2 linked regions of the Vreelandella piezotolerans genome follow. The protein of the gene in region 1 interacts with the protein of each later gene in a pairwise test. Links are inferred from orthologs where the notes say so. Each region holds a gene or a part of one and is shown in the gene's direction. Other genes may lie near its edges. The genes, in order: GYM47_RS06090 and GYM47_RS07355.

Evidence for each region.
Region 2: the proteins of GYM47_RS06090 (region 1) and GYM47_RS07355 interact in binary tests that used the Escherichia coli proteins (3 or more experiments, as listed by UniProt). The link is inferred for Vreelandella piezotolerans from one-to-one orthologs.

What each region holds. Positions count from the first base shown.
Region 1 is NZ_CP048602.1:1,314,849-1,323,168, reverse strand. What follows is about bases 2,355-5,353. They hold GYM47_RS06090 (sulfate/molybdate ABC transporter ATP-binding protein), read left to right. Parts: upstream 2,355-3,306; coding sequence 3,307-4,401; downstream 4,402-5,353. Other genes in these bases: GYM47_RS06080 (thiopurine S-methyltransferase), read right to left, coding at 5,084-5,353; GYM47_RS06085 (YajG family lipoprotein), read left to right, coding at 4,482-5,075; cysW (sulfate ABC transporter permease subunit CysW), read left to right, coding at 2,483-3,310; cysT (sulfate ABC transporter permease subunit CysT), read left to right, coding at 2,355-2,483. Also shown: rpe (ribulose-phosphate 3-epimerase), read right to left, coding at 1-328; thiosulfate ABC transporter substrate-binding protein CysP, read left to right, coding at 582-1,619; more of cysT, read left to right, coding at 1,629-2,354; more of GYM47_RS06080, read right to left, coding at 5,354-5,716; GYM47_RS06075 (TIGR04211 family SH3 domain-containing protein), read right to left, coding at 5,748-6,383; GYM47_RS06070 (DUF1820 family protein), read right to left, coding at 6,469-6,798; GYM47_RS06065 (ATP-grasp domain-containing protein), read left to right, coding at 7,007-8,230; GYM47_RS06060 (hypothetical protein), read left to right, coding at 8,261-8,320. UniProt on the Escherichia coli protein: Part of the ABC transporter complex CysAWTP involved in sulfate/thiosulfate import. Responsible for energy coupling to the transport system.
Region 2 is NZ_CP048602.1:1,604,820-1,611,173, forward strand. The notes cover bases 3,061-5,958. They hold GYM47_RS07355 (glutamate-5-semialdehyde dehydrogenase), read left to right. Parts: upstream 3,061-3,804; coding sequence 3,805-5,112; downstream 5,113-5,958. Other genes in these bases: GYM47_RS07350 (hypothetical protein), read right to left, coding at 3,061-3,661; nadD (nicotinate-nucleotide adenylyltransferase), read left to right, coding at 5,109-5,783; rsfS (ribosome silencing factor), read left to right, coding at 5,924-5,958. Also shown: GYM47_RS07335 (LysE family translocator), read left to right, coding at 1-447; GYM47_RS07340 (bifunctional DedA family/phosphatase PAP2 family protein), read right to left, coding at 458-1,855; GYM47_RS07345 (diguanylate cyclase domain-containing protein), read right to left, coding at 1,884-2,810; more of GYM47_RS07350, read right to left, coding at 2,807-3,060; more of rsfS, read left to right, coding at 5,959-6,310; 23S rRNA (pseudouridine(1915)-N(3))-methyltransferase RlmH, read left to right, coding at 6,307-6,354. UniProt on the Escherichia coli protein: Catalyzes the NADPH-dependent reduction of L-glutamate 5-phosphate into L-glutamate 5-semialdehyde and phosphate. The product spontaneously undergoes cyclization to form 1-pyrroline-5-carboxylate.

The sequences.
Region 1 (8,320 bases):
GAATGAGCTGCAAAGAGCGATCGATATGTTCGGAGGCTTCGGGGTGAAAAGTGATGTAGCTAGCCCCAGCCTCGATGAAATCGCTGATCATACGATCCACTGGCTTCACCATCAGATGAACATCGATGGGTGCGGTCACACCATGGTCGCGAAGGGCCTTGCATACCATCGGCCCAATGGTCAGGTTTGGCACGTAATGGTTATCCATCACATCAAAATGCACCACATCGGCGCCAGCCGCCAGAACGTTATCGACCTCCTCGCCCAACCGCGCAAAATTGGCGGAGAGTATCGACGGGGCAATCAAAAATTCCTGGGCAGCGCTCATGGCGGGGTCCTCGGATAAACAGTACGTGATGATGAGATAAGAAAGACATTCAAGCGCATATCTTACCAGAGCTGCTCACGAAGCCCTATGCCCAGAACGCACGACCAACCAGCCTGAAAGACGGGCCATGCTCGCTCGATACGTCAACACATATTTCCAAATAGAATATAAAACACGATTGTAATTCCACAATCCAAGGTTTAACCTTAACAGCATTGCGAGCATCATCGCCCATCGTTTCTAGGAGTTTGCAATGACGTCATCCACTGCATTCCGTACTACCCTTCGCCGCAGCCTGCTGGCCGTCGCCCTAGGTACTGCCGTTTCTGGCATGACCTTCTCCAGCGCTGCCGTTGCTCAGGAACGCGAGCTACTGAACTCTTCCTACGACATCGCCCGTGAGCTGTTTGCCGCCATCAACCCAGAGTTCCAGGCATGGTGGGAAGAGGCGCATGACGAAGAAGTCGCCATCAGTCAGTCGCACGGCGGCTCCTCTGCTCAGGCGCGTGCCATCATGCAGGGGCTACGTGCCGACGTCGTGACGTTCAACCAAGTGACCGATGTTCAGGTACTGGCCGATGCGGGTCTGGTAGCAGAAGATTGGCAGGATGCGTTCCCGAACAACGCCTCGCCCTACTACTCCACCACGGCGTTTTTGGTGCGTAAAGGCAACCCTAAGGGCATCGAAAGCTGGGATGACTTAGCCCAGGAAGACGTTCAGATCGTTTTCCCTAACCCGAAAACCTCGGGTAACGGCCGCTACACCTACTTAGCCGCTTGGGGCTTCGCCGAAAACGAATTCGACGGTGACGAAGAGCAGATACAGGACTTCATGCGCACTTTCCTGCGTAACGTTGCCGTCTTCGACACCGGCGGCCGTGGTGCCACGACCAGCTTCATCGAGCGCGGCATTGGTGATGTATTGATCAGCTTCGAGTCAGAAGTGAACAATATCCGCAGCGAGTACGGCAGCGATGACTACGAAGTGGTCGTTCCGCCAGTCAGCATTCTGGCCGAATTCCCGGTGGCAGTCGTGGGTGAGAACGCCGAGCGTAACGGGAACAGCGACCTCGCCCAGGGCTACCTGGAGTACCTCTACACCGAAGAAGCGCAGCGCCAGCTAGCAGGTTTCAACTACCGCGTTCATAACGAGACGGTGGTCGACGAGTTTGCCGACCAGTTCCCCGACACCGAGCTATTCGAAGTCGAGAACGTGTTCGGCAGCTGGGAAGAAGCGATGGAGACCCACTTCGAAGGCGGTGCTCTTCTCGATCAACTGCAGCGTCGTTAACGGTATCTCATGAGCCAGTTAGCATTTTGGCGATCCGGCAGCACGCGCGTGCTGCCGGGTTTTGGTCTATCCATGGGCATCAGCGTGCTGTTCATCTCGCTGGTACTGCTTCTGCCGATGACGGGGCTGTTCGGTCAGCTTTCCGAACTGAGCTTGGCCGAGTATGTTGCGATCATCACCGAGGGCCGCGTGGTGGCCAGCTACATGGTCACCATCGGCGCGGCAGCGGTCGCCGCGCTGGTGAATGCGGTATTTGGCCTGCTTTTGGCTTGGGTACTGGTACGCTATGAGTTCCCCGGCAAACGCCTGCTCGATGCGCTGATGGATCTCCCTTTTGCCCTGCCCACCGCAGTGGCAGGCATTACCCTCGCCACGCTTTATGCGGGCAACGGTTGGGTGGGCAGTATCATCGAGCCGATGGGGTTTCAGGTCGCTTATACTTGGGTGGGAATTGCCCTAGCGATGGCCTTCACCAGTATCCCTTTCGTGGTGCGCACGGTTCAGCCGGTGCTGGAAGATTTACCCGCCGAAGTGGACGAAGCCGCGATGTCCCTGGGTGCCACCGATGGCGTGGCATTTCGCCGCGTCATCATGCCGCATCTATGGCCCGCGCTCGTCACCGGCACCGGGCTTGCCTTCGTGCGCTCACTGGGCGAGTTCGGCGCGATCATCTTCATTGCGGGTAACATGCCCTACGAAACCGAAATTACCGCGCTGATGATCTTCGTCAAGCTGCAGGAGTATGACTATGCGGGGGCATCCGCCATTGCCTCGGTGGTGCTGTTCGTCTCGCTAGCACTGCTGCTCGCCATCAACATCTGGCAGGGGCGTTTCGTGCGCCGCCTGCATGGAGGAAAAGGATAATGCGCCGGATTGGTGACGCGCCCACCGTGCGGCGCTTGTTGATTGGCGCAGCCTTGCTGCTGTCCGCGCTATTTCTGCTGCTGCCGCTGGTGGCTATTTTTGCTCAAGCGTTCTCTCAAGGTGTGGCAGTGTTTTGGGGGAACGTGAGCAATACGTTCACTCTGCACGCCATTGGTCTCACGCTGATCATCGCGCTGATGACCATCCCCATCTGCTTGGTCTTCGGTGTCGCCTTGGCGTGGCTGGTGACGCGCTTTAGCTTTCCGGGACGGCGCATTCTGCAAACGCTGATCGACATTCCGTTTGCCGTCTCTCCTGTCGTCGCTGGCTTGATCTATCTCCTACTGTACGGCCGCAACGGCTGGATCGGAGGCTGGCTCGATAGCCACGACATTCAGCTGATGTTCGCCTGGCCGGGCATTTTGATGGTGACCGTCTTCGTCACCTGCCCATTCGTGGCGCGGGAATTGATTCCGCTCATGCAGGCGCAAGGGTCACGCGAGGAAGAAGCCGCCGTGACGTTAGGTGCTTCTGGTTGGACGACGTTTTGGCGGGTCACACTGCCCAACATCCGCTGGGCACTACTGTACGGCATCATCCTGACCAATGCCCGTGCGGTGGGTGAATTTGGCGCGGTGTCGGTTGTCTCAGGAGCCATTCGCGGGCAAACCAATACGCTACCGCTACACCTAGAGCAGCTTTATCAGGACTACAACGCCGTCGGGGCGTTTGCCAGCGCTGCGCTGTTGGCGCTGATTGCCCTGTTCACGCTTGCGGCCAAGGCAGGCCTTGAATGGCGCGCATCGCGCCGGGAGGCATTCTCATGAGTATTCGCTTACAGAATATCGCCAAACACTTTGCCAACACCCAGGCGCTCGAACCGATCAATTTGGATATTCACGAAGGTGAACTGGTGGGCTTGCTAGGCCCCTCCGGCTCGGGCAAAACCACTCTGCTACGCATCATAGCCGGCCTGGAAAGCGCCGACCGCTCGCCGCAGCCGGGTAAAATACTGTTCGGCGACCGTGACGTTACCCACGTGCACGTTCGCGATCGTCGTATCGGCTTCGTCTTCCAGCACTACGCCCTGTTTCGCCATATGAGCGTCTATGACAACGTGGCGTTTGGTCTCACGGTGATGCCGAAAAAGCGTCGTCCTTCCAGCGGCGACATTCGTGCACGGGTGTTTAGACTCCTGGAAATGGTTCAGCTTCAGCACTTGGCAAATCGGCTCCCTGCACAGCTTTCCGGTGGCCAGCAGCAGCGCGTATCGTTGGCGCGCGCACTCGCCGTAGAGCCAGACGTACTGTTGCTCGATGAGCCGTTTGGGGCATTGGATGCTAAAGTGCGTCAAGATCTGCGCCGCTGGCTGCGTCGCCTGCACGACGAGCTGAACTTCACCAGCGTGTTCGTCACCCACGATCAGGAAGAAGCACTGGAGCTCTCAGACCGTGTGGTCGTCATGAGCAACGGCCGCATCGAGCAGATCGACACGCCGGATACGCTCTACCGCGCGCCGAAGAACCGCTTCGTGTTCGAGTTCTTGGGGGATGTGAACCACCTAGAAGGGCGCGTTCGCAATGGCGTACTGACCTGCGGCGATGCCCACCTGAACGTGGACTTGTCCGACGGCGATGAAGAGCTGTTGCTCCGCCCCCATGAGGTGCGCCTTGCAGAGGAGCCCAGTGCGGAGTGCCACCTACCGGTGACCGTTACCGCCATCTCCCCGGTCGGTGCCGAAGTGCGCGTAGAGCTAGAGGCCGACTGGCTAGCCACTCCGTGGCAAGCCACCGTTCGCCATGCCGATTTCGAGCGCCTGCATATGCGCCGCGGCCAGCGGTTGTTTGCCCATCCGCGCCAGTGGCACCGTTTCAAAGAAGAGGCCAAAATACCCGAGCAACAGACCCGCGTGGCCTAGCCATGGCTGGCGTCTCGCGTAAACTCAGGTCTATACTGCGGCCTTTGTCTCGTTCAACCAGGATGATTGCGGAGAGTAATATGCGTCGGCGTCACTTTTTACGCGCGTCGGGTGCGCTGCTGGCCACCTTACTGGTAGCAGGCTGCGCAAGCCCTCAGTATCTACAGCTCAACCCCACCCGTAGCGCCAACGTGCCACAAACCGGCTCGGGTCAACAAGTTACCGTCGTGGCCGTCGACGCCCGGCCGAGTGAAGTCATTGGTACGCGGACGGGCGGCAACATGTCCACCGCGCAGATTACCGTCAGCAGTCACGAATTGATCCCGCGCCTGCAGGCCGAAGCCGAACGCGCCGCCAGCGATATGGGGTTCACTCCCACCCGCGAAACCGCGCAGGGTCGTCCCAGTTTGACGCTAGAGCTTGCCAGCTTGGATTACGGACGTGGCGACAGTGGCCAGCCGCTGATCGATGAAGCGCGCATCGAAGGGGTGTTCCGTGCGATCGCACACAACCAGGGCACGACTTATACCGGCACGTATACGTCACGCCGTACCCAAGGCTACGCCATCAAGCCCGGCGAGGATGCCAATACACGTATGCTCAACGATCTGCTTAGCGATGGACTGAATCGGGCGTTCAGTGACCCAGAGCTGGGCAGGCTGCTAGCCCGATAAGCGCTCGTTTATACCCGTGGCCCGCGACGTTCTAACGCCCATAGGCTCTCGCTGCGGCCACGAGCATCAGCCTCTAGACGAGCCAGCAGCTCGACATGGAAGTTGGGCGTCATCAAGCGCTCGATTTCGTCATCCGGCACGCTAAAAGGCGGCCCCGCTTCGCCATCGCCATGGGTAAGCCCCACCAACAGCCCTTTTGCTCCCGGCGGGGTCAATTGCGCCAAATGAAAGGCATAACGCTCTCGCGTTGCCGGTGGCAATGCAATCAAAGAGGCCCGGTCGTAGAACGCGCCCACTTCTGCCGCTTGCTGAATATGCAGATGAAAAAAGTCACCGCACCACAGCTCGATACTGCCCTGCCGAGACACCTCGAACCCCGCTTGGGTATAGCGCGAAACACCGCTGCGTCGCTGAGCCAAAAACTGCTCGATGGCCTCCGGTGCAAGCTCGATGCCGAGCACTGGGTGCCCGCGATCCGCCAGCCAGCGCATGTCTAGGCTCTTCCCACATAGTGGCACCAGCACTTTGGTCCCATCGGCCACGCCTAATTCCGGCCAGTGCTTGACCAGCGCAGGATGAGTCTCCTCGAGATGAAAGCCGATGCGCCCCTCTTGCCAGCGCTGCCGCCAGGGATTCTCCATGAGCTACCTCGTTATTGCTTGGAAAGCACGTTTAGAACCAGCGATCGCGCTTTTTACGACGGCGCGGTAAATGCGGCACGATCAAGCCTACCAACAGACCGGCCCCTGCCACACCGCCACCGTACATGAAGTAGCGCATCAGCAAGTCCTCCTCCTGGGTATCCAAGCGGGCCTGCAGGGCGCGCACCTGCTGGCGAGACTGCTCCGCTTGATTGTCCAACTCGGCGTTTCGGGCTTCCAGGTCGGCGATACGCTGCTCGCGAATATCCAGAGTTTCCGTCATGGAGGAAACCCGCTGCTCCCAGGTATCGTTGATTCCGTCTAGCTCTTGCGTCAGCTCTTCAACTTGGGCTTGCAGCTCGGGAAGCTGCTGACGCGCGCTGGGCGTTTGCTGCAGCTCATTGCTGAGCACCCAAACGGTGTCGCCGCTGTTACTGCGTACCCGTGTGTAATCGCCGCTGGTTTCCAGCACCTCGACCTGCTCGCCGGCGTTCAGCGTTCCCACAATGCGATAACCATCTGTCGGCCCGCTACGCACATAGGTGCTCAGTTCATCGCTCACCCAAGCTTGGCTATCGGATTGAGCTAGCGCTGCTTGGCTGCTCACGGTTAACAGCACGCCCACAGCGGCGGCATAACAGTTACTGCGAATTTTTTCTACTTGCATGACGTCATGTCCTGGTCAAAAAAACGCGCGTGGCCGACGAAGCCGCCGCGCGTGTCGCTCAAAGCGTTGCGCATGTCTTAGGCGCTTACCCTTCCCCGCGGGGCGGTAACGGGAAGGGACGAGGAAACTCTGCGACGCGAGCATCACTTTTCACGGCTTTCAACGGGCCTTCACGCTCTACCTCATCGATCCGCACAATGGCATTCAACGGCAGGTAGCTACGCTTCACTCCCTCGAAGGTTCGCTGCAGTTTTTCCGCTCCTGGATCCACCACCACCCGCGACGCATCGTCAAAGACAAACTCCTCGACTTCAATAAAGCCCCAGAGTTCGCTTTGAAAGATCTCTCTGACGTATAAATCCCAAATTTCACCCTGCTGGTGAACCACTACACGGTAGATCGGCTTGGCCGCCATCTTGGCCTAATCCTCTTGCCACTTGAACGTATCGTTACTGGGCAAGCCTACCATATTCGCGCTGGGCTCTTTAGCAGACATCGCTAACGTGGGCGAATTCCCGCTATTTTCGCTTCAGAAGCTGCTAATTAGCCCAGAATGGTTCGGGTCGTGTATGGTGAAGAGAGCAGTTGGCAAGACCATTCATCACCCCAGAGGAGTCAACACCATGCAAAAGGATCCCAATAAGGGCTATATCGCCCTCTTAGGCTGGAGCCTCAATGCGATCGAAGCGGCGGAAAACTTTGACCGCCGATATATCGTGGTGGCACCCGACTGGGCGGAGGAGTACTGCCAAAAGCACGACATTCCCTACGTCCCTTGGAACTTCGAGCGCCTCAATGACCGCTCCATGGAGATCGCCGAAACGCTCAAGGAAAAAGGCGTCGACGTGGCGATCCCCCTATTCGAAGAGACCGTGGAGTGGGCGGGGGCCATCAACTCGGTGCTGCTCGACAATCCGCGTCTTTACGGCCAGTCGCTGCTACTGCGTGATAAGGCACTCATGAAACGCCGCGCACAGCTTGGTGGCATTCGGGTGGGCATTTTCGAAGAAGCCCACGACAAAGAGGATGTCATCCGCTTTCTCAAGCGCGTCAACCAGACGCTGTTGAAGCTCGATGGCGACCCCAACGACCCCATCCACCTCAAGGCCTTCGACAAAGCGGGTTGTTTGGGCCACCGGGTCATTCGTACCCCTGACGAAGTCGATACGATCCCCGAGGAGGAGTTTCCAGTCCTGATGGAGTCACACCTGGATGGCTGGGAGTTCGCGGTAGAGGCGTGGATTCACGATGGCAAAATCGCCTTTTTGAACATTTCCGAGTACGTCACGCTGGGCTACTCGGTCTTCGTGCCTGCTTCCCCAGAATTGGAGAAGTATCGCGCGCAAATCACCGCGCAGATCGAAAAACTGATCAAAGCCTTCGATATCGAATTCGGTCTGATTCACCCCGAATACTTCGTCACCAGCGACGGTGAGATGTACTTTGGTGAGGTCGCCTACCGTCCGCCGGGCTTCAAAGTCTTCGAACTGTTGGAGCGGGTTTACGGCTTTAACGCCTATCAGGCGTCCATGCTGGTCTTCGACCCGAAAAGCACCAAAGAAGAAGTGGCTGAGTTCTTCCCGAAAGAGATCGTCGATGCCGACGGCTTTGCAGGCTGCTTCGGCGTCTATCCACGCCGCCGCGTCGTGAGCCGCCTAGAGATTCCAGAAGAGACGGAAGATCACCCCTACTTCGAGTCTCACGAGCTGACCCCACCGCTGGAAGAGACCGTCACGAAACGCACCGCCTTTGGCACTCACTGGGGGTTGATCTACTTTAAGGGTGACGATGCACATACGATTCGCGATCTCCTCAAACGCCAAGAAGATCTCGACTTCTATGTATAATCCCCGCTTACGCTGGGATAAGGAGTCACCGTGACGACCAAGCACGAGGCTACTGCCACACAAGATGGCAAGCTTGCTGGACTACTGAGC
Region 2 (6,354 bases), 290 kb from region 1 along the record:
GCGGGCGTCGCTGCTTTGATGCTGCGCCAGCCCGAACTATTCATCGCCTTCAAGTGGGTGGGCGGTGCCTATTTGGCCTATTTGGGCATCATGATGTGGCGCTCACGTGGGCGGATGGCCATTCCTAGCGAGCTGGATACAGGGCCCGCGGCGGGGCGTCTTCAGTTAGCGACTCAGGGGCTGGTCACCGCGGTGGCCAATCCCAAGGGATGGGCATTTTTCATGGTGCTGTTGCCCCCCTTTTTGGACGGCAGCAGGCCTTTGGCTCCGCAGTTGAGCCTGTTGATCGCGGTGATTTTGACCATCGAATTTGCCAGCATGCTGGTGTATGCCACTGGTGGTAAAACGCTACGTAAGGTGCTGGGCAAAAGTGGTAATGTCAGGCTATTGAACCGTATTGCGGGTACGTTGATGATCGGCGTGGGGCTCTGGCTAGCGCTTGGCTGAGCGTAATGCCTCAGACGGGCGGAAAGAACGCTACGCGTACGCTCAATAGCACGAGCGGCCCTAGCAACAGCGCTGCCCAGGGCAGCGCTGGCACCGGCGGCCGATAGCGGCGCTGCCAGTTGATTTGAACGACGGCGCACACGACCAATCCCAGCAATGCCCCGCCGATGAGATCACTCAACCAGTGAACGCCCAGCACCAAGCGGGACAGCGCCATCGGCAGCGCCGTTACCATGGCTAGCCAATAAACCCACATGCGCCTTTGTCGAGGCAGTCGTGATGCAGCGAAAGCGGCGAATAGGCCAACGACGACGACCCAGGTCGATGTATGCGCGCTGGGGTAGGAGAACGACCCGGTCAGATACTCCGGTGTGTCGGGCCTGGGTCTTGCGAAAACGGCCTTACCCAAGGTATTGAGCGCGCCGATGCCTCCCAATGCCAGCGCTCCATGGGTCAGTAAATCCCACCGTTTGATCCAGACGAGCCAGCCGAACCAAGGGAGCGTCAGCGCGACGATTCCCGCCTTGTCACCTATTTTGGCGAGCATCAGGCTGGTCGCCGTTAGCCAGTCGGTATCGAGCCAAGCGAAGAGCCGCTGTGCCTGAAGGTCGATCATCAGTGGCTCGGGATGCTTCAGCACCAGCAGTGTCCACGCGCAGGCCAAGGTGATCGCGAGGAGCGATAAGAACAGCGAGGCCAAGGGCACCTCGCCGCTACGGCTCATGGCTAGCCAGGGGCGCCGTATGGCGGGTACACGCCGAGCCAGCCCAGCGATGAAGAAATACACACGGCCATCACGTCCCACCTGAGCCCGACCCCATGAGAACACGATAGCGAGCCCTACGATGCTGGCGGCCATGACGAAAAGGGCCATTTCTACGTTAGCAGGAAGGTCGAGCCGTTGCTGCCAGGTGTGGCCCAACAAGTAGCCTGGTAGCAGATAGGCCGGAGCCCAGAGTGCAGCCGACGTAATGTTGGCCAGTAGAAAAGTTCGCGCTGGCATGTGCATCATGCCAGCGACAAGCGGAATGATAGGGCGCACCGGGCCGACGAAACGGCCAATGAACACCGAGTAAACGCCGTAATGCTCGAAGAAGCGCGCTCCTCGGCCCAGCCACTCTGGATGTTGCGATAGCGGCCAGCGTGTCAGCACACGCTCGCTGTAACGCGCGCCCAGTAAGTAGCTCAAGCCGTCGCCAAGTACGGCCCCGATGAAAGCCGCGCCGATTAGCCAAGGGAGGGCTATCATCTGATGCCCTGCCATCGACGCGGCCGCCGTGATCAGTACGACGCCTGGCACGAGTAAACCCACCAGTGCGAGAGATTCAATCAGCGCAATGCCCAGCACCAGAAGTAATAGCGCCGTCGGCGAAAGCGAAAGAGAGAGGAGCGTGTCAGCAGTCGGCAAGAGTGAATCCATCCACAAAACAAGAAAACTAGACGTTGGCCATCGCGTCGGCGCGTGCTTCCAGTCGCTGTATGTAGCGCTCGAAGCTCTCTTTGCGTAGCGGCAGGCAGGTGGCGATGCGGACTTCCAGCTGTCCGGTCTCGACCAGTACGCAGTGTGACAGCGACCGCTGCAGCCGTTCACGCACGAGCAGCGCGCCACTCTCACTGGTATCTGGCAGCACCAGCCAAAACGTAGCGCTGCCTGCGCGGCCCAGAATGTCGTGGTCTCGGCAGCGACTGTTGACCTCCTGACACAGCGCGGCTAGCAGTGCCGTTTGTGCCCGCAGGCCAAACTGCTCTCCGGCCATGTCCAATTGCGGGAGGTGGAGCACCAAGACGGCCAAGCGTTTGTTCAACATGGCAGCACGCTGGAATTCGTTGTTCAAGCGCTCTTTTAACGTGTCGACATGGTAGGCGTTGCAGTCACTGTCATTGGGGTCTGTGGCGAGAAGCAATGCGCGACGTCGGGCGTGTTCCCAAGGAGGCAGCGCAAGCAGCAGGGCCAAGACGACCACACCTAGCGAAAGTGGTATGACGCCGACCGGTGCCAGCCACCACCAGGCGATCAAGCTCGCCGTATTGACCGCCAGCGCACTCCATAAAGGAAGCAGCAAAAACGTCGCAGCCATCGGTAATCCCCACCACAGGGAGGACGTTTCCACGTTGGCATTCACCGCGCTTAGCACGACGACGTAGGTGCTGATCAGCAGTATCAAGCGAGGCAGCGCCGGCTGAGTGCCCTGGCCCACGTGCATTAACAGGCACGCTAATAGCAAGAGTGACACGAACAGAGGCACCAGCAGTTCGCGGTAGCTACCCATGGCATAGAGCCATAGCGTATAGGCGACCATCGCGATAATGCTAGTACCGTAAGCCAAGGTCATGAGACGTTTTGGGGAAAAGAGGGTATTCATGCCACCTCACGTAGGTGGGATGCCGGAAAGTGGCTCAACTCGTCGAGCGTCAACGAGGCAAGCTCGATGTCCATCAGGGGGGTGTGTTGCGTGAGCACGTTATCAGGCAGGGCGGCCACTAATAGCGTCCGGCGGCTGGCAGCTTCTCCTGGGGTTTTGGAGAGCATCAAGGTAGCCAGCGTCGTGCTGTTGAGACGGTAGACGTTCTCGAAATCGTAGGTAAGTTCGCATAGTTTTTGTGCCACCGGCCAAAGCTGGCGTCTTCTTACCCGAACGATGAGTACGTCGGCATGAATGGCTTCACGCTCTGAGCGGGTCTGTTCGCGTATCAAGTCTCGCAACAACTGCTCGCCAGCCCACAGATTCAAACCGGGTATGAGGCGTAACCGCTGACGAATGACGCCATTGATCGTCAGCAGTTGGTGGGTGCGCGACATGGCCAGCAGCAGTAGGATGCTCAAGGAGAGTGCCATCAACAGCCATTCGGGGAGCGGGATATGAGGTAGCAGCACGAGGCAACTGACCAGCGCAGCGCCACCGTTGAAAACGGCCGCCCAACGATCCTGGGGTAGCATGAACACGGCCCCCCAAGCCCAAATGAGTAGCGCATGTCGGTCTGGTGCGGAGGCGATGAGTCCCAGCAGAAGCGTGCCTGCGAGCATTTGCCAGGGCAAACCTCGGGAGCGGCGATGGCTAAAATCCAGGATCAAGGCGGTGATCAAGAGCCAGCCGATGGAGAGCCACATCATGACGGCCGCTGCAGGTTCCGCGCTGGGTATCCAGAGCGATAAAGCGACGGCCGCGGCAAGTAGATTAGCCTTCAATAGGCTGATTTTGTATTTGCTTTGCATGGTGGCTTACTATTTACCTGATGGCGAATGTCCCTAGCATAACGCATTGCTTGGCCTCGTCCTTCGAATCACTCAGTATTAGGCCATTCGGCGATACGATACGCCGCACTTCATCGGTAACGCTTACGACACAGGGAGATCGCATGCGCGGTTCTGAGACATTCCAACAAGACGCCCAACACCATCTGGCTGCCGGGGATGTGCCCGCGTACATGCAGCAGGTAGGGAAAAGTGCCCGAGCCGCTGCCAGCGTTCTGCGTCGCGCCGATACGCATGTCAAGAACCAGGCGCTGATCGCCATGGCATCGCGTGTCGATGCCGCGCGCAGCGAGATTTTACAGGCCAACGAGCAAGACATGCAGCGAGGCCGAGAAAACGGCCTGGATAGCGCGCTGTTGGACCGTTTGTCGCTCAATGATCAGCGCATTGACGCAATGATCGAGGGACTTCGTCAAGTGGCTACTTTGCCGGACCCCGTCGGCGAGATCGACGGTATGCGCTATCGCCCGAGCGGTATTCAAGTGGGCAAAATGCGTGTGCCGCTGGGCGTGATCGGCATCATTTACGAGTCGCGTCCCAACGTGACTATCGAAGCCGCTAGCCTGTGCCTGAAGTCGGGCAACGCCTGCGTGTTGCGCGGTGGCTCTGAGGCAAGCGCTTCCAACGCGGCGCTGAGCCGCTGTTTACAGGCAGGGCTGTCCGATGTGGGGCTTCCAGCAGGCACCGTGCAAGTCGTGGCGACGACCGACCGTGCCGCCGTAGGGGAGATGATCGCCATGCCAGCGTATATCGACGTGATCATTCCTCGGGGTGGTAAATCGCTGATCGAGCGCATCTCCCGCGATGCCAAAGTGCCCGTCATCAAGCATTTGGACGGCGTGTGTCATGTCTACATCGACGCGACGGCCGATCCTGCCAAAGCGCTGTCCATAGCGGTCAATGCTAAAACTCACCGCTACGGCACCTGCAACACCATGGAAACCTTGTTAGTGGACGCTGCGGTTGCGGATATCTTACTGCCGGAGCTGGCCCGGGCATATGCCGAGCACGACGTCGAGTTGCGTGGCTGCGAGCGTACACGAGCACTATTGCCCCAGGCGCTCGAGGCCAGCGAGGAGGATTGGCAAGCAGAGTACCTGGCTCCCATCCTGGCCATCAAAGTGGTGGACGGCGTGGACGAGGCCATCGAACACATCGAGCGCTATGGCTCCCACCATACCGATGCCATCGTGACACAAGATTACTCATTGGCGAGACGCTTCATGGCAGAGGTGGATTCGAGTTCGGTCGTGGTCAATGCCTCGACTCGCTTTGCCGATGGCTTCGAGTACGGTTTAGGCGCTGAAATCGGTATTTCTACCGATAAGCTGCATGCCCGTGGGCCGGTGGGACTTGAAGGATTGACGACCCAGAAATACATCGTGCTAGGTGACGGTCAGGTTCGACAATGAGCGAGACATCACGACGCCCGCCGCCATTGCGGGTGGGCATGATGGGGGGCACTTTCGACCCGGTTCATCATGGTCACCTGCGCAGCGCATTGGAAGTGCGTGAAGCCCTGGGGCTTGCGACGCTGCACATGGTGCCCGCGCCACAGCCGCCCCTGCGCGATACCCCCCGAGTATCGGCCGCCCAGCGCTTTGCGCTCCTGCAAGCGGGCATTGGCGATGCCTGTGGTCTCGTAGCCGATGATCGTGAGCTTAGACGGGAGGGCCCTTCCTACAGTGTCGATACGCTGGCGGAGCTTCGCCAGCACTACGGCGACGAGGTGTCGCTGGTCATGGTCATCGGCCAGGATGCGTTTTTGCGCTTGGCCAACTGGGACCGCGCCGAGCAGGTGTTTGGGCTGGCGCATGTGGTGGTCATTGCGCGTCCAGGCTATCCATCGCCTTGGCCGTCCGCACTGACGGAACTGGTTGGCCATCGCGAAGTCAGTAGTGTCAGCGAACTGATGAAGCGCACGCGGGGTGGTGTTTTACAGTTGGAGCTGCCATCACGGATGGCGATATCGGCAACGTACATACGCCAACGGTTGAAAGAGGGGAAAAGCGTGCGGTATCTGGTGCCTGAAGCGGTGGAGCAAGCAATTTTCAGTGGGCGGCTTTATCAAACCGGTGAATAGCGCTGGCAGTCGCGAAAGAAGCCGTTACAATGGCCCGCTTGCAGTTCGGTGCCACCGATCAGGTGGTGCCGTCATCGCATTTTATCAATCGACACGTCATCACCACACGTCACTACCACAAGGGGTTGCCTTCAGGAGTCATGCACATCGATACACTGAAAAACCTAGCGATCGACGCGCTAGAAGAGCTCAAAGCACGTGATATCACGCAACTCGACGTTGCCAAACTCACCGAAGTGACCGACCTGATGCTGATTGCCAGCGGTACTTCGACTCGCCACGTGGCGGCCCTGGCCCAAAATCTCGTCGAGAAAGCCAAAGCATCCGGTCTTCATCCCCGCGGCGTAGAAGGCGGCGACAATGCAGACTGGGTACTGGTCGATCTGGGTGACATCGTCGTCCACATCATGCTGCCCGAAGCGCGTGCGCTCTACGATCTCGAGCGGCTATGGGCAGACTTGCCCAGCGATGCTGGCGCGGTGAGTGAATCGCTCAAGCAGTTCGAAGAGCGAGCCACGATGTCATGAGGATTCGGCTGTTGGCGGTGGGGACCAAAATGCCCGCGTGGGTA